3 regions of the Streptomyces sp. NPDC059142 genome follow, and region 1 is predicted to be linked to each of the others. Evidence: riboswitches for the same ligand, from Rfam matches in the RefSeq annotation. Region 1 holds a riboswitch; each other region holds the start of a gene.
What was found. A riboswitch is a leader RNA that binds a small molecule or an ion and turns the genes downstream of it on or off. The one in region 1 is predicted to bind cyclic di-AMP.
Positions count from the first base shown of each region.

Region 1 (10,139 bases):
CATGGGCTGACCACCGGCTCGCTCTCCGTCAACGGCGAGGACGGCTTCCGCGACGGCTTCGCGCCGCTGCTGCCCGACACCGCGATCGCGCTCGGCGACCTCGACGCGCTGGAGCGGGAGCTGGCCCGCGGCGATGTGGCCGGACTCATCGTGGAGCCGATCCAGGGCAAGGGCGTCCACGCCGCGCCCCCCGGCTTCCTGCGCGCCGCCCAGGAGCTGCTCCACCGCCACAAGGCGCTGCTCATCGCCGACGAGGTGCAGACCGGCCTCGGCAGGACCGGCGACTTCTACGCGTACCAGCACGAGGAGGGCGTGGAGCCGGACCTCGTCTGCGTCGCGAAGGCCCTCTCCGGCGGTTACGTGCCCGTCGGCGCGACCCTCGGCAAGGACTGGATCTTCCGGCGCGTCTACTCCTCGATGGACCGGGTCCTGGTCCACTCCGCGAGCTTCGGCTCCAACGCCCAGGCCATGGCGGCGGGGCTGGCCGTGCTGTCGGTGCTGGAGGACGAGCAGGTCGTCGCGGGCGCGCGGGCCACCGGCGAGCTGCTCAGATCCCGGCTGGCCGCCCTCGTGGACCGCTACGAGCTGCTGCACGAGGTACGCGGCCGGGGGCTGATGATCGGCATCGAGTTCGGCCGGCCCGACTCGATGCGGCTGCGCGGGCGCTGGGCGATGCTCCAGGCCGCGCGCAAGGGGCTCTTCGCCCAGATGGTCGTCGTACCGCTGCTCCAGAAGCACCGGATCCTCACCCAGGTCTCCGGCGACCATCTCGAAGTGATCAAACTGATTCCGCCCCTGACCATCGGGGAGCGCGAGGTGGACCGCTTCGTGACGGCCTTCACGGCCGTGATGGACGACGCACACGCCGGGGGCGGACTGATGTGGGACTTCGGGAGGACACTGGTGAAGCAGGCCGTCGCCAACCGATAGCCTTTTGCCTCCGGGGCAAGAAATTTGCCCCGGAGGAAAGTTCCTGGCGCAATGGACGTATGAGCACACCCTCCGCCGGAGAGGCGGCCGACGCGCTGTCCGACCAGCTTCCCGACGTCGCGCCGCGCCTGCGTGAACTGCGCCGGGGCCGCCGGCTCACCCTGGAGGCCGCCGCCCGGCGGGCGGGGCTCTCACCCGCCCATCTCTCCCGGCTGGAGACGGGGCGCAGACAGCCCTCCCTGCCCATGCTGCTGGGTCTGGCCCGGATCTACGGAACGACCGTCTCCGAACTGCTCGGCGAGGCCCCTCCGGAGCGCGAGCCGATCGTCCGGGCCGGCCGCGCCGAACCCGTCGAGGCCGACGGCTGGACCTACCACCAGGCGGGCGGCTCCGGCCGCGCCATGCAGCCGCTGCGGCTCCAGGTCCCGTACGGGGCGCAGGGTGACCTGGTCCGCGTCCACCCCGGTGAGGAGTGGCTCTACGTCCTCGACGGCCGGCTCCGGCTGAGCCTGGGCGACACCCTGCATCTGCTCGGCCCCGGGGACAGCGCGCACTTCGACTCGCTCACCCCGCACCGCATCGCCGCGGCCGGCCCCGAGGGGACCGAGCTGCTCTTCGTCCACACCCTGCTCCAGAGCCCCGCCGCCGATCTGTGCCTCGGTGGCCCGGCCCCCCGTGTCTGACCCGCTGAGAGAGGTCCCCACCATGTCGGAGACAGAGCAGCCGGCGCCGCGCGAAGGCGCGCCGGAACATGTGATGAACGAGGAGAAGAAGTTCCCGCGCGGACTGGTGATCCGGCTCTTCGCCTATCTGGTCGCCGGCCATGTCTTCGCGGCCTTCCTCTATCTCCTCTTCGAGCTCGGCGCCCAGGGGCAGTGACGGCCCGGCCGTGCCGGAGCGCCCGCGGCGTCAGCCCTCGTCGAGGAGGCGGGCGCGCAGCCGTTCGCGGGTCCCGGGTGTGAGGCCCAGGCCGTCGGAGAGATAGCGGTCGGTGGAGCCCCAGGTCCCCTCGATGGTCTCGAAGGCGGCGGCGAGATAGTCGGCGCGGGCGTCGAAGAGCGGGCTGATCAGCGCCGACGCCTCCTCCGGCAGCGCGGCGGGCGTGCGGTCGGCGCGGCGGAAGAGGTAACGGCGGTGCGGGTCGTTCGACTTGAGGTAGTCCGCCTCGATCGCCTCCGGCTCCACCCCGACCGCGAGCAGCACCACGGCCACCGAGAGGCCGGCGCGGTCCTTGCCCGCCGCGCAGTGCAGCAGCGCGGGGAGACTGTCCTCCGCGAGGGCGTGCAGCAGACGGCCGTGCTCCGCCGTGCGCTCCGTGACGATCGCGCCGTACGAGCGGATCATCCGGGCCGCGGCCCTGCCCTCCCCGAGCAGCTCGCGGAGCTGTTCGAGGTCGCCGTGGCGGACCAGCCGCCAGAACTCGGCGCCGTCGGCCGGGTCGGAGAGCGGGATGTTCACGTGACGTACGCCCGGCAGCGCCACGTCCGTGCCGTCCAGCCTCAGATCGGCGGAGTTGCGGAAGTCGAAGATCGTGTGGAGTCCGAGGCCGGTGAGGAAGGCGGTGTCCTCGACGCCGGCGTGGGCGAGATGCCCGCTGCGGTAGAGCGCGCCGTACCGCACCCGCCGTCCGTCCCCGGTCGGAAGGCCGCCGACATCACGGAAGTTGCGTACTCCGGACAGCTCGGGCTCGGTGGACGGGACCTGCGGCGACTGCTGCGTCACGCCTGCTCCTCCGGATCTGCCGTCGGCGCCGATCGCCGGCGGAGTCGGCTCCCGACCCTACCGACGTCACGGCATCCCCTGGCGCGCGGGGCGGTTCGGCGGAACGGCCGGGGGACGTCCACGCACGGACCGGTCATGCGGGGAGGAAACGCCCAAACACACCTCTGTCCGGATTGACTGATTCCGCATAACCTGCCCCGGTCGCGGGGGAGATGGGGCGCGTCTCGTGAGCAGGATCATATCCGTGACGTTCCGTGGTGACGGCGCGAAAGGGAAAGGCCCGCTCGAAAGGGAATTGGAGGCGGAACTCCACGCAGGGTGACGGGCGATCTTCCCCCGGAAGGACCCGGGCGCCGCCGACGGAAAAGGGTGGCTTGTTCCGGCCGTCCCACTCGCCTACGTTCACCCTCAATCCGAGCGGAACGCCGAATCCTGCCGCCGCCTCGGGGACACCATCCACCCATTCACGCGTGGCAGGAGCGGGGGACCCAGGTAGTACGCCGTTCCGGTGCTCCGGCATCAGGACGGCTCGGGGTGAAGTCGCGCACCACGCGCGGCCGGGCAGCTCCAGCCCGAACCCGACAGCTCACCTCGTAGGCGCCGGAGAGGAATTCGCCATGCCCGCGAAGGGTAAGCACCGCCGCCCGAAGACCAACCCGCTCTCGCGCGGATTCATCGCCGCAGGAACGGGCGGCGCCGCCATCGCACTGCCGCTCATCGGCGCCACCGGCGCGCACGCCGCGCAGCAGGCCGCGCCCGCCGCCGCTCCGCAGGCCGCGCCGGCCACCGCGCACACCGCGCAGAACCTGCCCGCCGCCGCCCCGCAGAGAGGCGCCGCGACGCAGGTCACCCGCTCCGAGGGCACGAGCGTGCGCACCTACGCGGTGGTCGCCGGTGACTACCTCTCCAAGATCGCCGACGAGCAGAACGTACGCGGCGGCTGGCAGCGGCTGTACGAGGACAACCGCCAGGCCGTCGGCGCCGACCCCGGGCTGATCCACCCCGGCCTGAAGCTCACCATCGGCGGCAGGAACGCGACCGCCCGTTCCGAGGCGCCCGCCGCCTCGAAGCAGTCGAGGACCGAGTCGAAGCCCAAGGCGTCCACGTCGTCGAAGGCGCCCTCGTCCGGCACCTCCTCCTCCGCGGCCAAGAAGGCGGCGCCCGCCGCCGAATCGGCCGCGCGGACCAGCGCCTCCGGCTTCACCCTGCCGGTCGACGGCGTCGGCGTCGGTACGGCGTACCGCGCCGCGGGCGGAAGCTGGTCCAGCGGCTACCACACCGGTGTGGACTTCGTGGCCTCCACCGGCACCACCGTGAAGGCGGTCGGCGCGGGCACCGTCGTGACCGCGGGCAGCGGCGGCTCGTACGGCAACCAGATCGTCATCCGGCACGACAACGGCATGTACTCCCAGTACGCCCACCTCTCCTCCCTCTCCGTCTCGGCCGGCCAGAGCGTCTCCACGGGGCAGCAGATCGGGCTCTCCGGGGCCACCGGCAATGTGACCGGGCCGCACCTGCACTTCGAGATCCGCACGGGACCGGAGTACGGCTCGGACGTCGACCCGCTGGCCTTCCTCCGCCAGAACGGCGTCTCCATCTGACCCGTCCGACGCACACCGAGGCACCCGCATTTCCCGTACGGCCCGGCACCGATAAGTGCCGGGCCGTACGGGATTTCGCTATTCCCACTTGAAAGAAAATTGACCGATGGTCTTTCTCACCCCACGTCAACCCCTGCCTACGGTCGCGTAGGTCACATGGCCGGGTGGAAAATACCCTGCTGTGGCAGACGATTCGAGAGCAAGAAGAGACAAGATATTCGGGTCGTACGCGGCGATCGGTGACAGCTTCACGGAGGGTGTGGGAGATCCAGGACCCGACGGGCTGTTCGTCGGCTGGGCGGACCGGCTCGCGGTCCTCCTCGCCGACCAGCTACCGCTCTCCGGTGCGACGGCCGACCCCGTCCACGGCGACTTCCGCTACGCCAACCTGGCCGTACGCGGCCGGCTCCTCGACCAGATCGTCGCGGAACAGATCCCCCGGGCCAAGAAACTCGCCCCGGACCTGGTGACCTTCTGCGCGGGCGGCAACGACATCATCCGCCCCGGCACCGACCCCGACGACGTCGCCGAGCGCTTCGAGCGGGCCGTCGCCGATCTCACCGGCGCCGTCGGCACGGTCATGCTGGCCACCGGCTTCGACACCCGCCGCGTGCCCGTCCTGCGCCATCTGCGCGGCAAGATCGCCACGTTCAACGAACACACACGGGCCATCGCCGACCGCTACGGCTGCCCCGTCCTCGACCTCTGGTCCTTGAGGACCGTCCAGGACCGGCGGGCCTGGGACGGCGACCGGCTGCATCTGTCGCCCGAGGGCCACACCCGGGTCGCGCTGCGCGCCGGACAGGTGCTCGGCGTCGACGTCCCCGCCGACCCGGACCAGCCGTGGCCGCCGCTGCCGCCGCGCGGCACGTTCGAAGTACGGCGCGACGACATCCACTGGGCCCGCGAGTATCTGGTGCCCTGGATCGGACGGAGGCTGCGCGGCGCCTCCTCCGGCGACCACATCGAGGCGAAGCGGCCGGACCTGCTGCCCCTGGAGCACTGACACGGCCCGGGTCCCGGGCGGCGGGGGCGTCGTGACCTCACGCCCCCGCCGGGATCCGCTCCAGCACCCCGCCCGCGAAGACGTCGTACAGCGGCAGCGTCTCCAGATGGACATAGCCGATATGGCAGTCGCACACCGCCAGCGGACAGGCCCGCGGCGCGAGCGCGCGCCGGTACGAGCCGTCGTAGAGATTGCCCAGCTCGGCGCGGACGAAGTGGCAGCGCCGTACCGTGCCCTCACCGTCCACCGAGATCACCGACTCGCCCGTGCGGCACGGCAGTCCGGCCGAGCGGTGCGGATGGCGGCTGTACGGGAAGAGCGGATCCAGCTCCGTCCACCGCGCGGCCTCCTCGTCCGTGTACGTGTGTCCCTCGGCCGCGTTGATCCACAGGTAGACGTGCGGGGGCAGCTCGGCGCGCAGCCGGCGTGCGTGCTCCAGATGCTCGTCCAGTCCGACGACCCCCACGCTGTACCGGATCCCGCGCGCCGCCAGCTCATGGGCCTTGGTCAGGAAACGTTCGTACGGCGTCTGCCCCGGGTGGTACGTGCACCACAGGGCGAGCTTCGCGGGATCGGCGTCCGCCAGCCCGTCGGTACGGAAGCTGAGATTCGTCTGGACGGCCACCCGGCGGATGTGCGGCAGCAGCGAGAGTTCGGTGAGCGCCCGCCGGTACCAGGAGCGGACCATCCCCTCGCCCCAGGGCGTGAACAGCACGGAGAGCCGGTCGTCCGTGGCGGCGGCCGCCCACGCGGTGAACCGCTCCAGGGCCGCCCGGTCGGCACGCAGCCGCTCCGGGCTGTCCCGCCGCTTGGCGAACGGGCAGTACGGGCAGTCGTAGTCGCAGGAGGCGAGCGGCCCGCGGTAGAGGATCGTCAGGTCCATGGGGCTCCCTTCGGGGCGTTCGGAACGCTTCGGCGGCGGCCCGCGCCGGGCCGCCTCGGCGGTCTACTTCGAGGCGTACGCGGCCATCGCGGCCCGTACGGCGGGCGAGAACAGCGCCGGGCCCAGTGCGTCGGAGTGCGCGAGCCCTTCGGGGGAGAGCCGCAGCAGCCCGGGGCCCGCACCGCTGTCCAGCCAGCCGAGGGCGGCGAACCGGTCCAGCTCCGTCCCGAAGTCCTCGGCGGGATCGGCGCCGAAGCGCGCGCGGTACTCCGCCACCGCCATGCCCCGGGCCTGGAGCAGCGACTGGAGCAGATGGCGGCGGCGCGCCTCGTCCCCGTCGACCCGGCGGCCCACCTCGGCACGGGAGAAGTCCTCCGTCCGCGTGTAGGCGTCGATGATCGCCCGTATCGCGCGCATGTCGACGGCGTAGTCGAAGGAGTAGTGCAGGCGCGAGGTGTACGAACGGGCCCCGCAGCCCAGCCCGATCATGCCGTCGGTCTGGCACGCGTAGTCGTCGGCGCCCTGGGGAGGCGCGTCCCGGCGGCGGAACATCCGCATCGACACCTGCTCGTACCCCTCGGCGAGGAGATGGTCCCGGCCCTGCCGGTAGAGCCCCAGCCGCTGCCGGTCCCACCGGGCGTCACTGCCCGCGCCGAGCTTGCCGAGGCCGGTGAGCGGTCTCACGTACAGGGGGTAGAGATACAGCTCCTCGGGGCGCCAGGCGAGCGCCGCGTCCAGCGAGCGGCGCCAGGTCGCCGGGGTCTGGCCGTCGATGCCGTAGATGAGATCGATGTTGAGGACCGGGATGCGGGCGTCCCTGATCCGGCCGAGCGCGGCCTCCACCTCCGCACGGCGCTGCGGGCGCACCGCGGCCCGCGCCTCCGCGTCCACGAAGCTCTGCACCCCGATGCTCAGCCGGGTGGCGCCCCGCTCGGCGAGGACGGCCAGCCGGTCGGCGGTCGCGGTCGCGGGGGAGGTCTCCACGGAGAGCGGGACGGCGCGCAGATCGGCGCCCATCCGCTTCTCGGCCAGGTCGCAGAGACGCTCCAGCTCGCCCGCGTCCAGATAGGTGGGCGTACCGCCGCCGAAGGCCGCGGCGGCGAACCGCACCGGTCCCTCCGTGCCCGCGCCCCCGTCCGCGTCCAGCGCCTCGCGCACCGCCGTCGCCTGCCGGTCCAGCGCGTCCAGGTAGCGCGTCGTCAGCTCCCCGGGCGCGCCGATCCGGGTGAAGAGATTGCAGAAACCGCAGCGGACCTCGCAGAACGGGATGTGCAGATAGAGGGAGAGCGCGTCCTTGCGCTCACCGGTCCACTCCTCGGCCAGCGCGGGCCGGTCGTCGAGGGGGCGGTAGGCCGTCTTGTGCGGATAGGCGTAGACGTAACTCTCGTACGGACGCGGTGGGGTCGCCAGGGGCGTGGGCGACGGCGAGGTGGTCATGGGGCGCTCCCGTGCTCAAGGAAGAAGTGGGCGTACGGCACCGTCCAGACGGACGGGTGGCCCAGCCGGTGGCCGCTCCAGCCGTCGTCGCCGTAGGCGGTGCCGTGGTCGGAGCAGACGATCGCGAAACACCGGCGGCGGCGGCTCGCGGCGGCGAAGAGCCGGCCGATGTGCCGGTCGACGTATTCGAGCGCGGCGGCGTGCGTGGCCCGGGTGTCGCCCGCCTCTTCGGTGGCGCCCGGCCGGTGGAACCAGTTGGGCTGGTGCAGCGCCGACACATTGACGAAGAGGAAGAGCCTGCGCTCCGGGTCGAGCCCGGCGACGACCTGCTCGGCGCGGGCGATCTGCGCCTCGAAGGAGACCGGGGACGCCACACCGAACTCCGGCTCCCAGTGGCTCTCCTGGAACATGCCGGGCAGGACGGAGCCGAGCGCGCCCCGCCGGTTGAAGAAGCCGACCCCGCCGACGCAGACCGTGCGGTATCCGGCCGCGGCGAGCCCCGAGACCAGGTCCGGTGTGTCGTAGACGAACGTCCCGGCGGCCGTCGACTCGCTGCCGCCGAAGCGCGCGGCGAACAGCCGGGGGTGCGGGCCCTGGGCGGCGGGGGTCGGCAGGAAACCGGCGAAGATCGCCTGGTGCGAAGCGTAGGTGAAGCTGCCGGGGGCGTGCCGCTCCTCCCAGCGGCCGGCCGGCAGATGGCGGGCGAGGTGCGGGATACGGCCCGCCGCGGCCAGTTCGCGCGCCACGTCGAAGCGGAGCGTGTCGAGGGTGACGAGCAGCAGGTCGTCGCGCCCGACCACCTCGTTCATGTCGGGCGGGGGGACGGTCCCGGGCGTTCCGGGGCGTGGGGCCGTCATCCGGGCTCTCCGCAGGGGTGGAGCGCCGCCGTGCGGCCGGCCCGGCGGGGCAGGGCCGCGAGCTGCGCCGCGTAGGTGTCCAGGCCCGCGGCCTCGCGCTCGGGCAGTCCGCCGAGGCCGGGCAGCAGGTCGCCGAAGGCGTTCACCTCGGCGACCGCGTACCGCAGCCAGCCCGGCTCGGGCATCAGGTCCACCCCCACGCAGTGGGTCGCGGGGAAGCAGGCCGCCGCCGCCTCGCACTGTTCGAGAAGGGTGGAGAAGCTGCCGCCCGCCGCGTCGACCGTCGACCGGACCGCGTCGAGGTCGCCCCGCGTTCCGCCGAGGTGGAGGTTGGTCATGGGCGAGGCGCTGGTACGGACGACCGCGTGCGTGGCGCGGCCCGCGACCACCACCACGCGCAGATCGGCCGCGCGGCCCCGCTGCGTCCCCTTGGGCAGCCACCGCTCGATGTGCAGCCCGTCCGGCGCGAGGGTGTCGATGATCGCGGCCACCTCGCGCTCGGCCGTGTAGCGCCGCACCCGCAGGGAGTTGAAGAGGCGGCCCGCGCCGTCCAGCTCCACGGAGGTGATCGCGCTCACCCGGCCCGGGCCCGCGATCCCCACGGCGAGCACCCCGGAGGCCGAGGACCCGTGGGCGATCTTGACGAACGCCCGGCGCAGCCCGGCCTCCGCCATCCGGGCCCGTACGTCGTCCCAGCCCGACACGGCGGGCGCCGCCGCGCCCGAGGTGGGCGACAGGGGGACCCGTACGCCGGCCTCGTCCAGCACCCGGTGGGTGAGGCGCTTGTCGAAGAGGACCGCCAGCTCTTCCGGGTCGTCGAGCAGCGTGGCCCCGCCGGACATGGCCGCCCTGCCCAGGTCACGGGCGGCCGCCGTGAACCGCTCGTACCAGCGGCCGGTGCCCTCGACCCGGGTCGGGTCGTCCGTGCCGCGCAGCAGCCGGTCCACCTCGGCGTCCTCGCCGGGGGAGTCGATCCGTACGGTCTCCCCGGCGCCGAACACGGCCCGGCCGCCCAGCACGTCGAGCCAGCCGACCTCCCGGGCCGGTGGCAGCCCGGCGGCCAGGACCGCGTTTTGGAACAGGGAGAGGCGGCGGTTTCCTGGGATGCCCACCACGGTCAGTCGTGGCGCCGGGTCCCGGTCGCCGGTGAGGGAAGTCATCGGTTACTCCGCCACCGCCACGTAGCGGTGCTCCGTGTCGTCCCACTGCTCCGCCTCCTCGACCTCGGAGAGGTCGACCTCCACCCCGGCGGCGCCGAGGGTCGCCAGAAGCCGCTCGCGCACCGGTTCGCTCACGAAGTGGTGGTGCAGGTCGAGCTTCTTGAGGTGGGTGAGCGGCTGGCCGGCGAGGAGGGCCTCCGCGCCGTCGTCGCCGAGGGTGCCCATGGAGAGGTCGAGACTCTCCAGACGGGCCACGACGGGCGCCCCGGCCAGCGCGACCGCGATCTCGTCCTGGATGACGCTGTTGCGCAGCGCCAGATGGCGCAGCCGGGGGAGCCGGGAGCCGGTCAGCACGGGCGCCAGGTCGGCGACGGTCGTGTCCGCCCCGTATCCGTCGGAGCCGAGCCACAGGTCCAGGGACTCCAGCGCGGGCAGATCGCTCGCGCCGATGCCCCGCACCACGTCGGCGCCGAGGCCGCCCGTCTCGATCCTGAGCGAGCGCAGCCGCTCGTGCCGTACGGCGGGGAACTCCAGGCCGTTGCC
Region 1 covers NZ_JBHZDA010000059.1:8,575-18,713, reverse strand. Annotated here, with positions in the region: gene ACFXPK_RS21185 (aspartate aminotransferase family protein) at 1-930, shown strand, start outside; gene ACFXPK_RS21180 (helix-turn-helix domain-containing protein) at 990-1,613, shown strand; gene ACFXPK_RS21175 (DUF6126 family protein) at 1,636-1,809, shown strand; gene ACFXPK_RS21170 (tyrosine-protein phosphatase) at 1,840-2,652, opposite strand; cyclic di-AMP (ydaO/yuaA leader) riboswitch at 3,100-3,265, shown strand; gene ACFXPK_RS21165 (peptidoglycan DD-metalloendopeptidase family protein) at 3,270-4,253, shown strand; gene ACFXPK_RS21160 (SGNH/GDSL hydrolase family protein) at 4,435-5,259, shown strand; gene ACFXPK_RS21155 (STM4011 family radical SAM protein) at 5,297-6,142, opposite strand; gene ACFXPK_RS21150 (STM4012 family radical SAM protein) at 6,206-7,579, opposite strand; gene ACFXPK_RS21145 (STM4013/SEN3800 family hydrolase) at 7,576-8,388, opposite strand; gene ACFXPK_RS21140 (STM4014 family protein) at 8,433-9,596, opposite strand; gene ACFXPK_RS21135 (STM4015 family protein) at 9,600-10,139, opposite strand, start outside.

Region 2 (10,139 bases), on a different contig from region 1:
ACCGGCGCGCCACCAGACGGGCCACAACAGCGGGGTGATCCACAGCGGGGTCTACTACCGCCCGGGGTCGCTCAAGGCGCGGTACGCGGTGCGCGGCTCCGCCGAGATGGTCAAGTTCTGCGCGGAGTACGGCATCGCGCACCGGGTCACGGGCAAGCTGATCGTCGCCACCCGCCGCGAGGAGCTGCCCCGGCTGCACGCCCTGGTGCAGCGCGGCCGGGAGAACGGCCTGCCGGTACGGGAGCTGGGTCCGGCGCAGATCATGGAGTACGAGCCGCAGGTACGCGGCGTCGCGGCGATCCAGGTCGGCACGACGGGCGTCTGCGACTTCGCGGCGGTCGCCCGGCAGCTCGCCGCGTCGGCGGAGGCCGCGGGCGCGTCCGTACGGTACGGCTCTGAGGTCACCGCCGTCGACCGGCGCCCCTGGGGCGTCGCGGTCCGCACCGCGTCCGGGGCGGTGGTCAGGGCGCGCGCCCTGGTCAACTGCGCGGGGTTGCAGTGCGACCGGGTGGCCCGGCTGGCGGGCGACGAGCCGGGGATGCGGATCGTGCCGTTCCGGGGCGAGTACTACGAGCTGGCCAGGCCGGAGCTGGTCCGGGGGCTGGTCTATCCGGTGCCGGATCCGGCGTTCCCGTTCCTCGGGGTGCATCTGACCCGGTCCGTCGACGGCAGCGTCCACGTCGGCCCGAACGCGGTCCCCGCGCTGGCCCGGGAGGGCTACACCTGGGCCGCCGTGCGCCCGGCGGAGCTGGCCACGACGCTGGCCTGGCCGGGGTCGTGGCGCATCGCGCGCCGGCACTGGCGGTACGGCGCGGGCGAGCTGCGCCGCTCGCTGTCGAAGCGGGCCTTCGCGGCGGCCGTACGGCGGCTGCTCCCCGCGGTGCGGGACGCCGATCTGCGCCCGGCGGCGGCGGGGGTGCGGGCCCAGGCGGTCCTGCGGGACGGCACCCTGGCGGACGACTTCCTGATCCGGCGGGCGGGCCGCACGGTCCATGTCCTGAACGCGCCGTCACCGGCGGCGACCGCGTCGCTGCCCATCGGCCGGGAGGTGGCCCGCCGGGCGCTCGCGGCGCTGGCGCAGGAGTAGGGCCCCGGGGCGGTCCGCCGGGGTCCGTAGAATTGGGGCATCGCGACCGGGTCCCGGCCGCCCCCACCCGTACCACCAGCCGCTCCCACCAGCCCGGATTGCCGAGATGACCGAGAACCCCACAGCGAGCCGCAGCGCGAGCAGTCCCGCGGACCGTCCCGCGAGCCGTCCCGCGAGCCGGATGTTCCCCGAGGGCACGGGCCCCGCGGCCGACCCCGCCGGGTCGCACTTCGAGCGGCGGATCCGCAGCTTCCAGCCGCGCCGCAGCCGGGTGACCACCGGGCAGGCCGAGGCGCTGCGGCGGCTGTGGCCGGCCTGGGGCCTGGACATCGACGGACAGCGGGTGCTCGACCCGGCCGCGCTCTTCGACGGGCTGCCGGTCGTCCTGGAGATCGGCTTCGGAATGGGCGAGGCGACCGCGCGGATGGCCGCCGACGACCCCGGCACCGGCATCCTCGCCGTCGACGTGCACACCCCGGGCCAGGGCAATCTGCTCCGGCTCGCCGAGGAGAACGGGCTGTCCAACATACGGGTGGCCAACGGCGACGCGATCATCCTGCTCCGGGAGATGCTGCCGGCCGCCTCGCTCGACGGGGTACGGGTCTACTTCCCCGACCCCTGGCCCAAGAAGCGCCACCACAAGCGCCGGCTGATCCAGCCGGAGTTCCTGGACCTGGCCGCGGACCGGCTGAAGCCCGGGGCCGTACTGCACTGCGCGACCGACTGGGAGCCGTACGCCGAGCAGATGCTCGCCGAGCTGACGGCCCATCCGCGGTTCGGGAACACGGCGCCGGACGGCGGCTACGCGCCGCGGCCCGCGTTCCGCCCGCTGACCCGGTTCGAGGGCCAGGGGCTCGACAAGGGGCATGTGGTGCACGACCTGCTGTTCCGCCGGGCGCCGTAAGACCCGTAAGACCCAAAAGGCCCGTAGGGCCCCTGCCGGGAGGGTTCCGGACCGGATGCCGGGCCCCGGGATCACCCGGGGTGATCGCCAGGTGTCAGTGTCCCTCGTTAGGGTCATCAGGTGTCAGAACCGTCCCCGCACCGCCTCGACCCGCACCCGGCCATCCCCGTCTACGAGCAGCAGGAGCTGCGCGGCGATCTGTGGAGCGCCGTGCCCCCGCCCGCCCGCAGGCGCTACCGGCCGACGCGCGCGCTCTGGCGCAACAGGGGGGTCAGGGCCGGGGCGTTGATCACGGTGCTGGCGCTCTGCGCGCTGGTGATCCTCGCGCTCGTCCGGGAACAGACCGGGCCCCAGGGCTTCCTGGTGGGGCTGGGGCTCGCCGTGCTGCCCGTACCGCTGCTGGCCGCCGCCTTCCGCTGGCTGGACCGGGTGGAGCCGGGACCGTGGACGAATCTGCTGTTCGCGTTCGCCTGGGGCGCCTTCGCCGCGGCGCTCGTCGCGATCATCGCCAACTCCTTCGCGACGGAGTGGATCGCCACCGCCACCGCCGACCCGGCCGGCGCCGAGTCCCTGGGCGCCACGGTGATAGCGCCGGTCGTCGAGGAGAGCGCCAAGGCCACGGCGATCCTGCTGATCTTCCTCTTCCGCCGCCGGAGCTTCACGGGACTGGTGGACGGCGTGGTGATCGCGGGGTTCAGCGCCACGGGCTTCGCCTTCACGGAGAACATCCTCTATCTGGGCAACGCCTTCGGCGAGGACCAGACGCAGGGGCACTCCGGGCTGAATTCGGTCACGGCGGCGACCTTCTTCGTCCGTGTCGTGATGTCGCCGTTCGCGCACCCGCTCTTCACGGCGGCGACGGGCATCGGCTTCGGTCTGGCGGCCGTGGCGGCCCGGCACCAGAAGGTGCGCCGGGTGGTGCTGCCGCTGCTCGGGCTGGTCCTCGCGATGGGCATGCACGCGCTGTGGAACGCCTCGGCGTCGCTCTTCGGGCCCTTCGGCTTCTACGCCGTGTACGGGGCGTTCATGGTGCCGGTCTTCGGGCTGCTGACCTGGCTGGTGATCTGGAGCCGCCAGCGCGAGCTGCGGACGCTCGCCGCCGAGCTGCCCGCGTACGCCGCGGCGGGGTGGCTGCCCCCGGCCGCGCCTCTGGCGCTCTCCTCGATGCGGGCGCGGGCGATGGCGCGGGGGTTCGCGAACCGCGGCCACGGCCGCGCGGCGGCGCGGGCGGTCGGGGAGTACGAGGCGTTCGCGACGTCCCTGGCGTTCCTGCGCCACCGGGCCGGGCGGGACCGGGTCGGCCCGGACTTCGTGGAGCGCGAGCAGGAGCTGCTGCACCACCTGTGGGAACGCAAGGAGATAGCCGGGCCCGCGCTGACATACGCGGCGCGGGCCACGGGCCGGGTGCGGGTGCCGCCGCCGTACATCGACTACGACGGCTACAACCCGTACCGGCAGTACTGATCCTCCGCGGAGGGTCCCTCGCGGAGGGGTCCCTCTCGGAGGAGTCCCTTGCGGAGGAGCCCCTCGCCGGAGGAGTCCCCCGCGAGGGCGGGGGCGCGTCTCAGGGGTTGATGCCCTTGCCGTTCAGCCAGGCCATCGGGTCGATGCCCGTGCCGCCCGCCGTGTGGACCTCCAGGTGGAGGTGCGGCCCGGTCACGTTGCCGGTCGCGCCGACGCGGCCGATGACCTCACCGGTGGAGACCTTCTGCCCGGCGCTGACGGAGAGGGAGGACTGGTGCGCGTACCAGATCTCCGTGCCGTCATCCAGCTCCAGGACCGTGCGGTAGCCGTACGAGCCCGACCAGCCGGCCGACTTGACGGTGCCGCTGTGCACGGCCTTGATCGGGGTGCCGGTCGGCGCCGCGAAGTCCAGGCCGGTGTGGTAGCCGGAGGACCAGAGGGAGCCGGACTGGCCGAAGGAGGAGGTGAGGGTGTACGAGGAGGTGGGGAGCGAGTAGCTGGCCGCCAGCTTGGCGAGGCGCTCCTTCTCGGCCTTGGCCTTGGCCTCCGCCTCGGCCTTCTTCTTGGCCGCCTCGATCTTCTTCTCGGCGTCGGTCTGGCGCGCCTTGGCCTGGGCCGCGGCCTTCTCGGCCGCCGCGTCCTGCGCCGCCGCCTTCTGCGTGGCGTCGGCCTCGGTCTGCTGCCGCTCGGCCTGCTGGAGGATGCGGGCGCGCAGCGCCTCGCCGGCGTCGGTGGCGCCCTGCTCGGTGTCCGAGGCCGTCAGCCCGGCGGTCGTCAGCGGCGCGCCGGCCAGCACCTCGGAGTCGGAGTCGTCCGAGCCGAGATAGCCCATCCCCGGCAGGGATTTGGCGTCGGGAAGATTGTCCGCGATGGCATCGGGCAGAGATATGGAGACCGCGGGCTTGTCCTGGGCGGTGGCGATGCCGCCCGCGCCGACGGCGGCGATGACACCGACGCCGAGGACGGTGGAGCTGCGGGCGAGTCCGTTGCGCTGCTTGGCGACGCGGTGCTTGCCGCGTACGGGGCGGACGGACTCCTCGGTGGGGTTCCACTCCCCCCAGGTGCCGGGCGCCTCGTTCTCACCGCCGCTGCCGAAGGAGTGGGGTGCGAAGGTCGCCGTGGCCGTGGGGGCAGGCTGGTTGGACGCCACTGAGGCGTGCTCCTTTCCTTCCTTCTCGCCTACCGGGTTAGCTGACGGGTTCGGAGCAGGAAGGTCTCCTACGGAGGCCCCCTGCCGTCCAGGACGGCAAGTAGCTCCCGATTCACCCCAATTGGTGGTTCCCCGGTTCCCTCGCGGGATTCGGCGCACGCGCACGGTGCCATCTCTGACGACGGCTGGGACGACCGCGCTGCGTTATCGAACGTTAATAGAGACCAGGGCTTTATTCCAAGCTGTTCCCGGTGATCGTTAACGACTTCGCATCGGATGTACCGGGACACAAGAGTCCACATCAGGGCGAGTTGATCGACAACCTGAGCAGATCGATCCACTCCACATACCTGACGGTATGTCATATGTTATGCGGAGGGGTACGTACCGATCACCCTCCGCGACCGGACGGCCGGAGCCGTACCGCCCCCGGCTCCCGTCGGGGCGCGATCACCGGCTGCCCTCAGGGCACGATCCGCATCGTCCTGCGCCGCTCCGGCTCCCCCTCCGCGGGCCGGCTCACCGCCAGCAGCGCCATGTCGTCCTGACTGCCGCCGCCCGTGTGCAGCCGTACGTCGTCGATCAGCGCCTGGAGCATCTCGTCGGGCCCCTGGAAGATCCGCCCGTCGAGCCGTTCACGCGGTACGTAGAAGACCCCCCGGGCGTCGCGCGCCTCGGTGAGCCCGTCCGTGTAGAAGAGCAGCGTCGCGCCGTCCGGGTACACGGACTGCTCCGCCCGGTCCGGCCACGCGCCCAGCTCGCTCATGCCCAGCGGCAGCGCCGGATCGCGCGTCGCCAGCATCCGGACCGCCCCGTCGTGGCACATCAGCAGCGGCTCGGGATGGCCCCGGTTGACGAGCCGTACGACGTCCTCGCCGTGCGGGATCTCCGCCAGTACGGCCGTGGTGAACCCCTCGAAGACATCCAGCCCGTCCCGCCGCGTCCCCTCCCGCAGCAGCGAGCGCTCCAGCCGCTCCGCGACACCCTCCAGCGAGCTCTCCTGCTCCGCCGCCTCCCGGAACGACCCGATGATCACGGCGACCGCCTCGACCGCCTCCAGCCCCTTCCCCCGTACGTCGCCGACCACCAGCCGTACCCCGTACGGCGTGTCCTGCACGGCGAACAGGTCCCCCCCGATGAACGCGCCCTCCTGCGCCGCCTCGTACCGCGCCGCGATCCGCAGCCCGCCGATCCGCTCCGCCGGTCTGGGCAGCACGGCGCGCTGGGCGGTCTCCGCGATGATGCGGGCGGACGCCAGCCGTTCGCCGCTGCGTCTGACGACCCCGTTGATGTAGAGCGCGAGGGCGGAGACGAGCAGCACCGTCAGCAGTTCGCTGTACGACACCACCGAGAAGAGCGTGTCCGTGTGGACCCGCAGCACCGCCTCGGCCACGAGGGAGACCACGGCCACCGTCAGGGTGCCGAGCATCGGGTAGAACGGCGCCGCGATCAGCGGGGCGGCGGCGAAGAGCGGCGCCCCGGTCACCCGCGCCGGGGTCGCCAGATCCAGGACCACCCCGCCGATGATCACCAGCGCGGGCAGGAACCGGACCAGCCGGCGCCCGGCGAGACGCCGCGCCGCGTACCCGTACGGTCCGTGCGGCCCGTACGGCGCCGCCTCGCCCACCTGGGCGAGGTTGCGGGCGGGGTCGCGCCGGTGGTCGCGCCCGTTGCCCGTGGTCGCCCAGAAGCCGGCGCCGTCGGCACCGAGGACACCCGCTCCGTCGGCGTCCCGCCTGCTCCTGCCGCCGAGGCGCTCTCCGATCTTCCTGAGCTTCCCCACCAGTCGTCTCCTGCCCGGTCCGCCGACGGCTGCGGACGGTACCGCGCTCCACCCAGGCTGGTCGCTGCCGCGCCGGGCAGCGACCCGCCCTCGGCCGACTGGGCTACGAAAGACCGGTAGGGGACCGGTACTGGGACCACGGAGCACCGTTGTACAGAAGCTCAGTCGGTCAGGTGGCGCTCGGCGTACACCTTCATGGCGTCCCGCACGAGCACAGCCGTACCTTCACCGTACTGGTCATACGCCGCGGTGAAACGTCGATCATCGACGTACATGGCCGTCACGCCGATGACATAGGACCTGGTGGGCTCCACGGTCACCGACAGCCAGTCGCAGTGACGCCGGGCGACCGCCTGCGCCTCCTCGCTCGCGGCGCCGTGACCGGCCGCCGCGGTACGCCCCCAGTCACGGGCGATCGCCTCGTGCCGCGCCCCGAACGCCCGGCGCTCCTCCCCGCTCAGCGAGCGCCACCAGCGGTCGCTCCTCTCGTAGGCGGGACGGCCCCACCTCTCGGTGACCTCCCGCTCGTAGCGCGTGTGCGCGAAGCCGTCCAGCACTTCTTCCGCCATGAGTTCCTCTCCGTTCCCGGTCTTGTGGAGAGTGGTCCGCACCGACGTGATCAGCCGTCCGATGCGCTCGCGTTCCTGTTCCAGCAGGTCCAGATGGCCGCGCAGGGCGGCGGCCGTGTCCTGCCGGCCGTCGAGTATCCGGGCGATCTCCGGCAGCCCGAGCCCCAGCTCCCGCAGCAGCAGGATCCGCTGGAGCCGGACCAGGGCCTCCTGGCCGTAGTACCGGTACCCGTTGGCGCCGGTCCTGCTGGGCTCCAGCAGTCCCAGCTCGCCGTAGTGCCGGAGGGTACGGCTCGTCGTGCCGGCCTTCTTCGCGATGTCCTGGATCGACCACTCCATGACGTTCACGGTAGAAGTTGACGTTACGTAAAGGTCAAGCCCCGGTCTCCCCCATGGCTCCGGGCACGACGAAGGCCCGGATTCACCAGGAATCCGGGCCTTCGTTTTCTTCCAGTAGCGGGGACAGGATTTGAACCTGCGACCTCTGGGTTATGAGCCCAGCGAGCTACCGAGCTGCTCCACCCCGCGCCGTTGAATGCAACTCTACGCCATCCGGAGCACGGTCATGACCACTTTCCCGTGGAGCCGCCCTTTTCCCGTGGGACCGCCGGGAAAGGCGCCGCGCTACGCGGCCTCGACCACGTCCGCCCGTACGGCCGCGGCCCACTCCACCAGCAGCCGCTGGTAGCGCTCCTGCTCGGCCGAGGACAGCGCGCTGCCCGCGCGCGCCCACAGCGCGCGGATCTCCGCGTTCACCACCGCGGCGGATCTGACGGGGGACGGGGACGCGGACTTCGGGTGAGAAGAAGAAGCGAACATAGGAGCAAGGCTACGGCCAGCCACTGACAATCGGCGGAGCGTATCCCTCTACGCTGGGGCCGATGATCGAAACCATCGTGTTCGACGTGGGCGAGACCCTGGTGCGCGACGACCGCCACTGGGCCTCCTGGGCCGACTGGCTCGGCATTCCGCGCCATACCGTCTCCGCGCTGGTCGGCGCCGCCACCGTCCAGGACAGGGACGAGACGGACGCCCTGCGCCTCATCCGGCCCGGCATGGACGTCGCCGAGGCGTACCGGGCCAGGGAGGCCTCGGGGCGCGGCCAGCATCTCGACGAGTCCGACCTCTACCCCGATGTCCGGCCGGCCCTCGCGGGCCTGCGGAAGCTCGGCGCCCGGGTCGTCCTGGCGGGCAACCAGACCGTACGGGCGGGTGAGCTGCTGCGCGGACTGGACCTGCCGGCCGATCTCGTCGCCACCTCGGACGAGTGGGGCGTCGCGAAGCCGTCCCCGGAGTTCTTCGCGCGGGTGGCCGACGTGGCGCAGGCGCCGCCCGACCGGACGGTGTACGTGGGCGACCACCCGGCGTACGACCTGTTCCCCGCGAAGGAGGCGGGCCTGCGCACGGCGCATCTGCGGCGCGGTCCGTGGGGGTATCTGTGGGCCGACGACCCGGCCGTGGTCAAGGCGGCGGACTGGCGCATCGACAGCCTGACGCAGCTCGCCGCGATCATGGCGGACTGACCGGCGCCGGGGCCCCGCGGGGGCCGAGGGAGGCCGGGCGGGACGGCGGAGCGGCAGGACAGCGGGACGGCGGGACGGCCGGGGGCCCTCACACCACCACGCTGTACTCGTGCGCGGGGCCGCCCTGCCACTCCACCCAGGTGGGGTCGTCGAGCAGTTCCCAGGCGTCGGGCAGCCCGGCCAGCCGCAGGAATTCGACCAGGTGGTCGTCGGAATGGGCGAGTCCCATGATCCGCCCGCGGACCGTGACCCGCCGCCCGCCGGTCCCGGACGCCCGGTGGACGACGATCGGTGCATCACTCATACGGCCAAGAGTGCGACGATCCCGCCCCGTCCGCAGCATCTCGGCGGCGCCGTCTTCCGCACCGGGCTGTAGCGTGCGTCACATCCGCCCCTCCGTACCCGGTGTTCCCCCTCCCCCCAGGACGGCGAAGACCTCGTCGATCGCCGCACAGGTCCGGTCCGTGTCGTCCTCCGTCACCGCGGCCGACACGAACCAGCAGGCCAGTCCGTGCGCGTTGGTGTGGATGCCGCGGCGCAGCAGCTCGTGGCGGAAGACGTCGTACCGCCGCTGGTCCAGGTGGAGGGTGTCGCGGTAGTTGCGGGTGGGGGCGCCGCCCGGCGAGAACACGACCTGGAACATCGCGCCGACGCCCTGCACCGCGCACTCCACGCGGTGGTCGGCGGCGGCCCTGCGGATGGTCTCCATGATCCGCTGTCCGGTGTCGTCGATCTTCTTGACGACGGCGGGGTCGGCGAGCGCGGTGAGCGTGACGAGGGCGGCCGTCGCGCAGAGCGGTGAGGCGTTGTACGTACCGCCGTGCTTGACCCGGCCGTTGGCGAGCGCCGCCATCACCTCGCGGCGGCCCGCGAAGGCGGCGATGGGCAGCCCGCCGCCGAGGGCCTTGGAGTAGACGGCCAGGTCGGGCACGACGTCGTACAGGGCCTGCGCGCCGCCGGGTCCGGTACGGAAGCCCGTACAGACCTCGTCGAAGACGAGGAGGACGCCGCGCGCCGTGCACTCGTCGCGCAGGAAGCGCAGATAGCCGGGGGCGGGCATCGTGCAGGCGTTGTTGGCGACGACGGGTTCGCAGATGACGGCGGCGAGTTCGCCGCGGTGGGCGTCGAGTACGGCGACGAGGGCGTCCGGGTCGTTCCACGGGCAGACGACGACATCGCCGCTGACTCCGGCCGGGATGCCCGGGGAGTGCGGCACGGAGTGCGGGGCCTCGTAGGGCCCGGCCGCCGCCTCCGGGGGGCGGTTGGAGATCGCGAGGGTGTCCGTCCAACCGTGGTAGTGGCCCTCGAACTTGAGGACCTTGGACAGCCCACTGTGGCCGCGGGCGGCCCGTATCGCCCCCTGGACGGCCTCCGAGCCGGAGTTGGCGAAGCGGACGAGGTCGGCGCAGGGGACCATCGCGCGGATGAGTTCGGCGAGTTCCACCTCGGGCACGTTGCAGGTGCCGAACATGGTCCCGCCGGCGAGGACCGCGGTGAGGGCGCCGGTGAGCGCGGGGGGCGCGTGGCCGAGTACGGCGCTGCCGTACGCGGCGAGGTAGTCGACGTACTCGTTTCCGTCCGCGTCGCGAATGCGGGCGCCGGATCCACTGGTGATGTAGAGGGGATACGGGTGCGGCCCGGTGGAGGTGAGCCGGGAGG
Region 2 covers NZ_JBHZDA010000035.1:46,390-56,528, reverse strand. Annotated here, with positions in the region: gene lhgO (L-2-hydroxyglutarate oxidase) at 1-1,087, shown strand, start outside; gene trmB (tRNA (guanosine(46)-N7)-methyltransferase TrmB) at 1,194-1,991, shown strand; gene ACFXPK_RS15690 (PrsW family intramembrane metalloprotease) at 2,112-3,455, shown strand; gene ACFXPK_RS15685 (M23 family metallopeptidase) at 3,556-4,605, opposite strand; cyclic di-AMP (ydaO/yuaA leader) riboswitch at 4,617-4,771, opposite strand; gene ACFXPK_RS15680 (PP2C family protein-serine/threonine phosphatase) at 5,069-6,232, opposite strand; gene ACFXPK_RS15675 (MerR family transcriptional regulator) at 6,550-7,296, opposite strand; tRNA gene ACFXPK_RS15670 (tRNA-Met) at 7,412-7,485, opposite strand; gene ACFXPK_RS15665 (hypothetical protein) at 7,582-7,776, opposite strand; gene ACFXPK_RS15660 (HAD family hydrolase) at 7,839-8,480, shown strand; gene ACFXPK_RS15655 (hypothetical protein) at 8,569-8,784, opposite strand; gene ACFXPK_RS15650 (aspartate aminotransferase family protein) at 8,863-10,139, opposite strand, start outside.
Region 2: linked by a shared signal. The riboswitch ahead of ACFXPK_RS15685 (M23 family metallopeptidase) and the one ahead of ACFXPK_RS21165 (peptidoglycan DD-metalloendopeptidase family protein) in region 1 are both predicted to bind cyclic di-AMP.

Region 3 (10,139 bases), on a different contig from region 1:
AGGGCGGCGCTCCCGGCGAGCAGCCCGGCCGTGACCACCGTCAGGAAGATCGTGCCCACCCCGGTACGGCCCAGGAAGCTGCTGACCGCGATCCCCAGACCGAACACCGCGAGCGCGGCGGTCAACCCGATCTCCAGGCTCGTGCCCAGCGGCCGGCTCTCCCAGGAGAGCCCCGTACCGAGCCCGCCCGCCAGCAGAGCCAGCAGGAAGACGACCCCGGCGATCCCGCGCGGGCCCCGCGGGCGGGGCTCCCGTATGCGTGACGCCGCCCGGTCCCCGCAGCCCGCCCCGTCCTTGCCCCGCCTGTGCCAGCCCCAGGGCCGCGCCTCCACCTGCTCGCCCGTCGGGCCCCACAGATAGTCCGTGCCCACCGGGCCCGTGGTGCCGTCCTTCACGATCGGGTCCCGCCACCACGACGGGGCCCCCGGCGTCGGCGGCGCCTTCGTCTCCGGCGGAGCGTCCGCCACCACATGCGCGGCGGCCGGATCGAGCGGCCCGCCGTCCGGCAGGGTGCCCCGCCGGCGCTGCGACCAGACGGCCGCCCCCACCACCGTGATCGACAGGATCCCGGCGAAGCTCAGCGTCTCCCCGTTGTCCAGCATCGACAGGAACAGACCGCACCCCGCCAGCGCGAGCAGCACGGCGATCAGCGACGCGCCGTCCACCCGACCCGACAGCAGCCTGCGCGCCTCGTTCTCCTCCTCGCCCTCCAGCGGTATCAGCAGCCAGGCGAAGCCGTAGAAGATCAGCCCGAGCCCGCCCGTGGCCGCGAGCACACCGAGCACGATCCGGAAGATGACGGGGTCGACGTCGCAGTACCGGCCGAGCCCGCCGCACACGCCCGCGAACACCTTCTGCCGGGGGCTGCGGTGCAGATGCGCGGGGGCGCCCGCGACCGCGGTGGCGCCCGAGGGCGGTGGCGGTGCGGCGGACGGCGCGGTCGGCGAGGACGGCGGCTGAGTCGGCGGCTGGGTCATACGACCATGGTGACGGGGCGAGGGCCCGGTCTCCACCGGCGACGACCCCGGTCTGACCCTGATATTGGCCCCCCGGAGCCCCCGGTCCCGGATCAGGGTCACGTCAGGGGTACGACCCTGATGCCCTGTCCCGCCCCGCCGTGTGACCATCGGTGCATGCCAGCCGCCCCGCCTCGCACCGCCGCGTCGCCGCACTCCCGTGCCCCCGGGCCCGAGGAGCAGCCGCCGCGCAAGCTGTACCGCAGCGCGGACGGCCGGATGCTCGGCGGGGTCGCGCGCGGACTCGCAGGCCATCTCGGACTGCCGGTGGCCTGGGTCCGGCTCGTCTTCCTCATCTTCTTCTTCTCGCAGGGCCTGGGCGCCCTGCTCTACGCCGTGTTCTGGATCGTCGTCCCGCTCGGCGTCGGCGGCCGGGCCGTCGAGTCCCGCCCGCTCTTCGAGACCAGCCCGGACGGCAGACGCCGGCTGCGCAAGCCCGACAAGGGCCAGCTCTTCGCCCTGCTCGCGCTGGTCGTCAGCGCGGCCACCTTCATCGGCAACGTCAGCCTGGGCCGCAGCGACGCCGACCGCTACATCTGGCCGATGCTGCTGATCGGCGTCGGCGTCGTCCTCGTCTGGCGTCAGGCGGACAACGCGCGACGCGCCCGCTGGACCGAGATCGGCCGCCGCCGCCGGATACTCCAGCTCGCCCGGGGGCTCTCCGGCGTCGCCCTGGTCGGGCTCGGCCTCGCCGTCTTCATGGTGGTCCGCGGCGCGGCGGCCCAGTTCGGCAATGTGCTGACGGGCGCGATCGCCGTCGTCGCCGGGGTCGCGCTGCTCGCCGGGCCCTGGCTCGTCCGGATGACCCAGGACCTCTCCGAGGAGCGCCTGATGCGGATCCGCGCACAGGAGCGCGCCGAGGTCGCCGCGCACGTCCACGACTCCGTGCTGCACACCCTGACGCTCATCCAGCGCAACGCGGACGACGGGGGAGAGGTACGCAGACTCGCCCGCGCCCAGGAGCGCGAGCTGCGCGCCTGGCTCTACAAGCCGGAGGGCACGGGCAAGGACGAGGCGGACGAGCCCACGACGCTCGCCGACGCGGTGAAGCGGACGGCGGCCGAGGTGGAGGACTACCACGGCGTGCCGATCGAGGTCGTGGTCGTCGGCGACTGCCCGCTCGACGAGAAGCTGTCCGCGCAGATGCAGGCCGCGCGCGAAGCGATGGTCAACGCCGCCAAGTACGGTGGCGAGGGCGGCGCCGTACAGGTGTTCGCGGAGGTCGAGGGGCGTACGGTCTTCCTCTCCGTACGCGACCGCGGCCCCGGGTTCGATCTGGACTCCGTCCCGGACGACCGGATGGGCGTCCGGGAGTCGATCATCGGCCGTATGCAGCGCAACGGAGGCACGGCCCGGCTGCGCGCGGTGCCCGACGGCGGCACGGAGGTCGAGCTGGAGATGGAGCGCGCCGACTGAGCGGGGGCACGCGCCGACCGGCGGTGGATGGACCGGTCGCCGGGAGGGGACCGTACGGTACGAGAGCCGCGCAGACGGCTGCGGAGCGACAAGGGCGAGGGACAGACACCATGAGCGAGGGCGTACACGCCGAATCCACTCCCGCGGCGAGCGGGGACCCGGCGGGGGACGGCCGCCGCGTCCGCGTCGTGCTCGTCGACGACCACCGGATGTTCCGTACGGGCGTCCAGGCCGAGATCGGCCGTACGGAGGAGACGGGCGTCGAGGTCGTCGGCGAGGCGGCCGACGTCGACCAGGCGGTCACCGTGATCACCGCGACCCGCCCCGAGGTCGTCCTGCTCGACGTCCATCTGCCGGGCGGCGGCGGGGTCGAGGTGCTGCGCCGCTGCGCGCCGATGATGACGGCGGCCGAGAACCCGGTGCGTTTCCTGGCGCTCTCGGTCTCGGACGCGGCCGAGGACGTCATCGGCGTGATCCGGGGCGGCGCCCGCGGCTATGTCACCAAGACGATCACCGGCACGGATCTGGTCAACTCGGTCTTCCGGGTCCAGGAGGGCGACGCGGTCTTCTCGCCCCGGCTGGCCGGCTTCGTCCTGGACGCCTTCGCGTCGACCGACGCGCCGCCCGTGGACGAGGACCTGGACCGGCTCACGCAGCGCGAGCGCGAGGTGCTGCGGCTCATCGCGCGGGGCTACGCCTACAAGGAGATCGCCAAGCAGCTCTTCATCTCGGTGAAGACCGTGGAGTCCCATGTCTCGGCGGTCCTGCGCAAGCTCCAGCTCTCCAACCGCCACGAACTCACCCGCTGGGCGACGGCCCGCCGGCTGGTCTGACCGCGGAGCCGACGCCCGGCGCCCTGCCGACCGGCCCGACTGCGGAGCCGACGCCCGGCGGCCCGCCGGGCGCGGCCCCGTCCGCGGCTCACCGGCAGTGCCAGCCGGTCACGTACAGCCGCCCCTGGTGGGCCAGCACGCCGCGGATGCACTCGCCGGGCCGCGTGTCGAGGACGCCGGTCAGCTCGGCGCGGCCCTGCCGGGTGCGCACGGTGCCGAACCAGCCGGGGAACGCCGTGATCCGGGCATCCCTGCGCTGGTAGCCGAGGCGGACGGGGATCTCGTGGCCGACCCCGGTCCGTACATAGCGCGTGGTGAAGTGGCCCGCGCCGCCGATCGGGCCCTCGACACAGAGCCGGCCGCCGGAGAGATCCCCGCAGCCCTTCGGGGTGACGCCCACGGGCGCCAGGACGAACAGTGCGCCGACGACGAGGACCGTCGTACTGACAGCGGTGGCTCGGCTCACGACCGCCCCTTTCCTCTCCCCCTCACCGTTCCGATGGCGTTCTCGTGCTCATCGTCAACCGGGGAAGGGAACGAGGCACTCCGGCATGGGCCGTCGGAGACAACCCCTCGGCGGCCGGGGCCCCATGACGGATCCGGCCGGTGCCGCGTGACAGTCATCAGAGGTGTCCGGGGGGCGTCAGACGGGCCGGGCGGCCCCCGCGAACGGCATCTGGTCGACCGGCGCGAGCCGGACCGCCGTGCCCGGCCGCGGCGCGTGGATCATCTGCCCGTCGCCCACGTAGATCCCGACATGGCTGATGCCCGAGTAGAAGAACACCAGGTCACCGGGGGCCAGCTCGGAGCGTGTGACGCGCCTGCCCGCGTTGATCTGTGTGTAGGTGGTACGGGAGAGGGCGACCCCGGCGGCGCGCCAGGCGGCCTGGGTCAGCCCCGAGCAGTCGAAGGACCCTGGGCCGGTCGCGCCCCAGACGTACGGCTTGCCGATCGCCCCGTACGCGAAGGCGACGGCGGCCTCGGCCCGCGCGTTCGGCGCCCGTACCGCACCGCGTGGCGTCCCGCGGTCCGCGCGCGCGGCGTACCCGCCGTCCCGCGCCTCGTAGCGGTCGCGCTGCTCGGCGGTGAGCCTGTCCAGGAGCCGCCGGGCGGAGGCGATCTTCCCCTGGACGGTGGACTTGTGCCGGGCCAGCTCGGCGCGGCGGGCCGTGAGATCGGTGAGCTGGGTGTCCGCCCGGGAGCGCAGCCCGGCGACGACCGACAGCTCCCTGCGGATCCCGGCGACGGCGGCGGCCTGCCGGCTGCCCGCACGCTCGGCGAGACCGGCCCGCTCCAGATACTCCTCGGGACGGGAGCTGAGGGCGAGCTGTACGGCCGGGTCGAGGCCACCGCTGCGGTACTGGGCCGAGGCGATCGAGCCGAGTTGGTCCCGCGAGGCGTTGAGCCGCTCCGTCCTGCGGGTGGCCTCGTCGCGCAGCACGGTGAGCGAGGCGCGGGCCTCGTCGGCCTTCACCTTCGTGCCGTTGTACTGCTCGGTGGCGGCCTCGGCCTGCGTGTACAACGCGTCGACCTTGGCCTTGATCTGCGCGGGGGTGAGCCGGGGCTCGGTGTGCGCGGGTCCCGCCGCCGTGGCGGTCGCGGCACCGGCGAGCGCGAGCGTCGCGGCGGTGCGGCCGGCCTGGCCGGTGAACGGGCGTTGTCTGGGCTTTCGGTGCGCTGCCACGGGGGCGGGGTCCGTTTCCTTCGTCTCCGTCGATTCCGTGCGGTACGGCCGCCCGGTACGGCCGGGGAGGGGCCGCACGCAGGACGTTAGGACGCCGGATCACGACTCGGCCTCGGCATGGCGGGAATTGGCGGGAGGTGAAGGTTCCGGAGCGCTTCCTGATCAGGATCGTCCGTCCGGAGTGCGCACTTGTGCCCTTCCGGACGGACCCGATCGATCATGGAAGTAAGCCTCACCTCACCGAGGAGGGGTGATACGGCCCGGCTACGCTCCCGGCATGGACGTACTCATCAATGTCTTCGTCGCCCTGCACATCATCGGCATAGCCTCGCTGCTCGGCGGATTCCTGACGCAGACGAAGGCGATGAGCGCCGGGACGGCGCGCTTCACCCCTCCGATGCTGCACGGAGCGCTGACGATGCTGATCACGGGGATGGTGCTGGTGGGCCTCAGCCAGGCCGACGACCAGGCGCTCAACAACATCAAGCTCGGCGTCAAGATGGCCGTCCTGGTCGTGATCCTGGGCATCGTGTACGTGAAGCGGGACGACGAGGCCGCCGCGAAGCCGCTGTTCGGCGCGGTGGGCGGGCTGACGGTGGCGAACATCCTCATCGCCACCCTCTGGACCTGATCCCGGCGCTCCGTCCCCCGCGTGCGCGGGGGAACCGGAGGCCGGGGACGGACCGCTCAAGGACCCGCCGCATACCGGACCCGAGGACCCGCCGCAGACCGAACCCGAGGCCCGGCCGGAGACCCGGGCCGTAGACCGGACCCCAGGGCCGGCCGGAGACCCGGGCCGGAGATCCGACCCGAGGCCCGGCCGGTGACCGGGCCGGGGGTCAGGCCGGGCGGACGCTGCCGTAGATCGGCATGTAGTAGATCGATTCCTCGCGTACGTTCGCGCCCGGCTTGGGCGCGTGGATCATCATGCCGTCGCCGATGTAGATACCGGCGTGGCTGAGGTCGTCGTAGAAGAAGACCAGGTCGCCCGGGAGCAGGTCGTCGGTGGCGACGCGCGTGCCGGTGTTCACCTGGGCGGCGGTGGTGCGCGGCAGCTCGACGCCCGCCGCCTTCCAGGCAGCCTGGGTCAGCCCCGAGCAGTCGTACGAACTCGGCCCCGAGGCGCCCCAGACGTACGGCTTGCCGATCTGGGCGGCGGCGAAGGCCAGCACCTTGGCCGCCTTGGCCGCGTACGTGGCGGCCGGGTCACCGCCGGTCCCGGCCTCCATGGCGGTGCCGCCGACCGCGACCGGAACCGTACCGCCGACGGTGCTCGCCGCCGCGAGACCGCCCGCGTCGGTGACCTGGGGCTGTCCCGCCTCGCGCCGGCGCTCCGCCTCCGCTTCGGCCTCCGCCTTGTCGCGGGCCTCCGCCTTGGCCTGCGCCTCCGCCGCGCGCCGGGCCTCTTCTTCCCTCTTGCGCTCCAGCGCGGCCAGCCGCGCCTGCTCCTCCGCGGTGAGCCGCGCCAGCAGCGCGCGGGCCTCGGCGAGCTTCTTCTGGATGCTCTCCTTGCTGTTCCGCAGGGAGGCGGGCGACTCGTCCGGATCGAGGCTCATGGCGGCCCGGTCCCGCTCCTCCACCGCCTCCGCGTGGCGCGCCGGGGGCTCCGCGACGGTGCTCCGCCGACGGTCGGTCGGCGCGTCCACCGCCCCGCTCCGCCCGGCGTGCGGCTGCGGGCCGTCCGTGAACGCCAGGGTGGCCGCCGGGGTGCCCGCGGCTTCCCCGGGCCGTGCGGCGGGGGAGGAACCGAGCGTACGGCGCGCCTCGTTCAGCTTGTCCGCGCTCTTGGCGACGCCCTCGATGACCCGGTCGACCGTGCGCTTCTGCTTGGCCGTGGTCTCCTTCGCCCTGCTGTACGTCTGCGACTCTCCACCGGCCTGGCGGTACAGGGCGTCGACCTTCTTCTGCACCTCTTCGACCGACGGTTTCGAATCCGCGGGCGCGGCGTCCGCGCTTTGCGTCGACAGCAGCGTGACCGAGGCGATGGCGGCCGTCGTCACTCCGACCGCGGAAGAGTTGGGGCCTACTCCGCTACGGCTGCGCGACTTGCGATGCGACGCCAAGTTCGGCATCTCCTTCCGTGGACCGCCTACCGGGTTAGCTGTCGGGTTCGGGCGGAACGGAAGGCTGCCCTACGGGCCTTGTGCGTACGGCGAACGTACGGCCCGATTCACCCCGGTCGTGCAGAGTGGGTCCCCGGTTCCGAACTTCCTTGCGGAAAGCCCGGATTCGGCGTGGGCCGCCCGCTCGGCGCGGATCGCCATCAGAGGTACGGGCTGCCTGATCGAGCACGCTAGCCAAAATGTGGCGCTGATGTGAAGGTGGATGGCCGATATGCCCGATACATTTCTGTGACCATTTGCTCGTGTGGAGTGCAGGGAGCCCCCGTGCGGGGTATAGCGTCACGCTCCGTATGTGGACCGGGACCGTCCGGCTTCCCGGCCCGGCCCGCGGGGCCGACTTCCCCCACCGGCTTTCCCGGTCGGGCGCCGACTGTCAGTGCGGCCGCCTAGACTCGTTAAGCGATGAGCAGCCTCTTTGACGACAGCTTCCTGGCCGACCTCCAGCCCTCCGGCGACGAGCACCCCCCGCCGCCCGAGGACCAGGACGAGCACGCCCCGGAGCAGGTGCCCGACGACCTGTTCCAGGGCGCGTACGACGTGCCCCCGGCCCGGGACCCGTACCACCGCGACGGCGCGCCCCGCACGGTCATCGACCCCGCCTCGCTCCTCGAAGGGCTGAACGAGGAGCAGCGGGCGGCCGTCGTGCACACGGGATCGCCGCTGCTCATCGTCGCCGGGGCCGGGTCCGGCAAGACCCGGGTGCTGACCCACCGGATCGCGCATCTCCTCGGCACCCGAAGCGTCCACCCCGGCCAGATACTGGCGATCACCTTCACCAACAAGGCCGCGGGCGAGATGAAGGAGCGCGTCGGCCAGCTCGTGGGCCCGCGCGCCCAGGCGATGTGGGTGCTGACGTTCCACAGCGCCTGCGTACGGATCCTGCGGCGCGAGTCGAAGCGGCTCGGGTTCACGTCGTCGTTCTCGATCTACGACGCCGCCGACTCGAAGCGGCTGATGGCCCTGGTCTGCCGCGATCTGGACCTCGACCCCAAGCGCTATCCGCCGAAGTCCTTCAGCGCCAAGATCTCCAACCTGAAGAACGAGCTGGTCGACGAGGAGACCTTCGCCGGGCAGGCGGTCGACGGCTTCGAGAAGACCCTCGCCGAGGCGTACCGGATGTACCAGGCGCGGCTGCGCGAGGCCAACGCTCTGGACTTCGACGACATCATCATGACCACCGTCCACCTGCTCCAGGCGTTCCCCGACGTCGCCGAGCACTACCGGCGCCGCTTCCGGCACGTCCTGGTGGACGAGTACCAGGACACCAACCACGCCCAGTACACCCTCGTACGCGAACTGGTGGGCCCCTCGGGCGAGGGCGAGGACCCGGCCGAGCTGTGCGTCGTCGGCGACGCCGACCAGTCGATCTACGCCTTCCGCGGCGCCACGATCCGCAACATCCTCCAGTTCGAGGAGGACTACCCGGACGCGACGACGATCCTGCTGGAGCAGAACTACCGCTCCACGCAGACGATCCTCAGCGCGGCCAACGCGGTCATCGAGCGCAACGAGAGCCGCCGCCCGAAGAACCTGTGGACCAAGGCCGGCGCGGGCGCCCAGATCACCGGCTACGTCGCGGACACGGAGCACGACGAGGCGCAGTTCGTCGCCGACGAGATCGACCGGCTGACGGACGCGGGCGAGGCCAAGGCGGGCGATGTCGCCGTCTTCTACCGGACGAACGCGCAGTCCCGTGTCTTCGAGGAGATCTTCATCCGGGTCGGCCTGCCGTACAAGGTCGTCGGCGGAGTGCGCTTCTACGAACGCAAGGAGGTCCGGGACGTCCTGGCCTATCTGCGTGTCCTCGCCAATCCGGAGGACAACGTACCGCTGCGCCGGATCCTTAATGTGCCCAAGCGCGGCATCGGGGACCGCGCGGAGGCCATGATCGACGCCCTGGCGCTCCGGGAGAAGATCACCTTCCCGCAGGCGCTGCGGCGCGTGGACGAGGCGTACGGCATGGCGGCGCGCTCCGCCAACGCCGTCAAGCGCTTCAACACGCTCATGGAGGAGTTGCGTACGGTCGTCGAATCGGGCGCCGGACCGGCCATGGTCCTGGAGGCCGTACTCGAACGGACCGGCTATCTGGCCGAGCTTCAGGCGTCGACCGACCCGCAGGACGAGACGCGGATCGAGAACCTTCAGGAACTGGCCTCGGTGGCGCTGGAGTTCGAACAGGAGCGCAGTCAGGCCGCCGCGACCGCCGGTGACGGCGGCGACGCGGACGCGGGCGGAGAGGGCGGCGGGGACGGTACGGACGCTGCCGCCGCCCCGGCCGCGACACCGACCCTCGCCGAGTTCCTGGAGAAGGTCGCGCTGGTCGCCGACTCCGACCAGATCCCCGACGAGGACGAGGACGGCTCCGGTGTCATCACGCTGATGACGCTGCACACCGCCAAAGGCCTCGAATTCCCGGTGGTGTTCCTCTCGGGCATGGAGGACGGCGTCTTCCCGCACATGCGCGCCCTCGGCCAGACGAAGGAGCTGGAGGAGGAGCGCCGACTCGCGTACGTGGGCATCACGCGCGCCCGTGAACGGCTCTATCTGACACGGTCGTCGATGCGCAGCGCCTGGGGGCAGCCCTCGTACAACCCGGCTTCGCGGTTCCTGGAGGAGATCCCGGGACACCACATGGAGTGGAAGCGGACCGGCGCGCAGATCCCGGCGGGTCCGACGTCCGGGATCACGTCGTCGCTCTCCTCCTCGGCGTCGCGTTCACGGTCGGGCGGCGGGCCCTCGGGCTTCGCGACGCGGCGCGCGAGCGACAAGCCGGTGATCGCGCTGGTGGTGGGGGACCGGGTCACGCACGACCAGTTCGGCCTCGGCACGGTCATGGAGGTGACGGGCGTGGGCGCGGACGCGCAGGCGACGGTCGACTTCGGGGACACCAAGCCCAAGCGGCTGCTGCTGCGGTACGCGCCGGTCGAGAAGCTGTAGGGACGAGGCAAGGAAGAGCGCCGCGGCCGGTGGGCCGCGGCGCTCGCCTCTGGCTGTGCTGTTCTGTGCCGCGTGACCCGGCTACGTCGGGTCGAGGCTGTGGCTGCGGAACCAGGACAGCGGGTCGATC
Region 3 covers NZ_JBHZDA010000032.1:34,275-44,413, forward strand. Annotated here, with positions in the region: gene ACFXPK_RS14685 (PspC domain-containing protein) at 1-977, opposite strand, end outside; gene ACFXPK_RS14690 (PspC domain-containing protein) at 1,134-2,432, shown strand; gene ACFXPK_RS14695 (LuxR C-terminal-related transcriptional regulator) at 2,543-3,265, shown strand; gene ACFXPK_RS14700 (hypothetical protein) at 3,354-3,731, opposite strand; gene ACFXPK_RS14705 (NlpC/P60 family protein) at 3,909-4,949, opposite strand; gene ACFXPK_RS14710 (hypothetical protein) at 5,227-5,580, shown strand; gene ACFXPK_RS14715 (NlpC/P60 family protein) at 5,789-7,021, opposite strand; cyclic di-AMP (ydaO/yuaA leader) riboswitch at 7,020-7,194, opposite strand; gene ACFXPK_RS14720 (ATP-dependent DNA helicase) at 7,475-10,009, shown strand; gene ACFXPK_RS14725 (peptidoglycan DD-metalloendopeptidase family protein) at 10,091-10,139, opposite strand, start outside.
Region 3: linked by a shared signal. The riboswitch ahead of ACFXPK_RS14715 (NlpC/P60 family protein) and the one ahead of ACFXPK_RS21165 (peptidoglycan DD-metalloendopeptidase family protein) in region 1 are both predicted to bind cyclic di-AMP.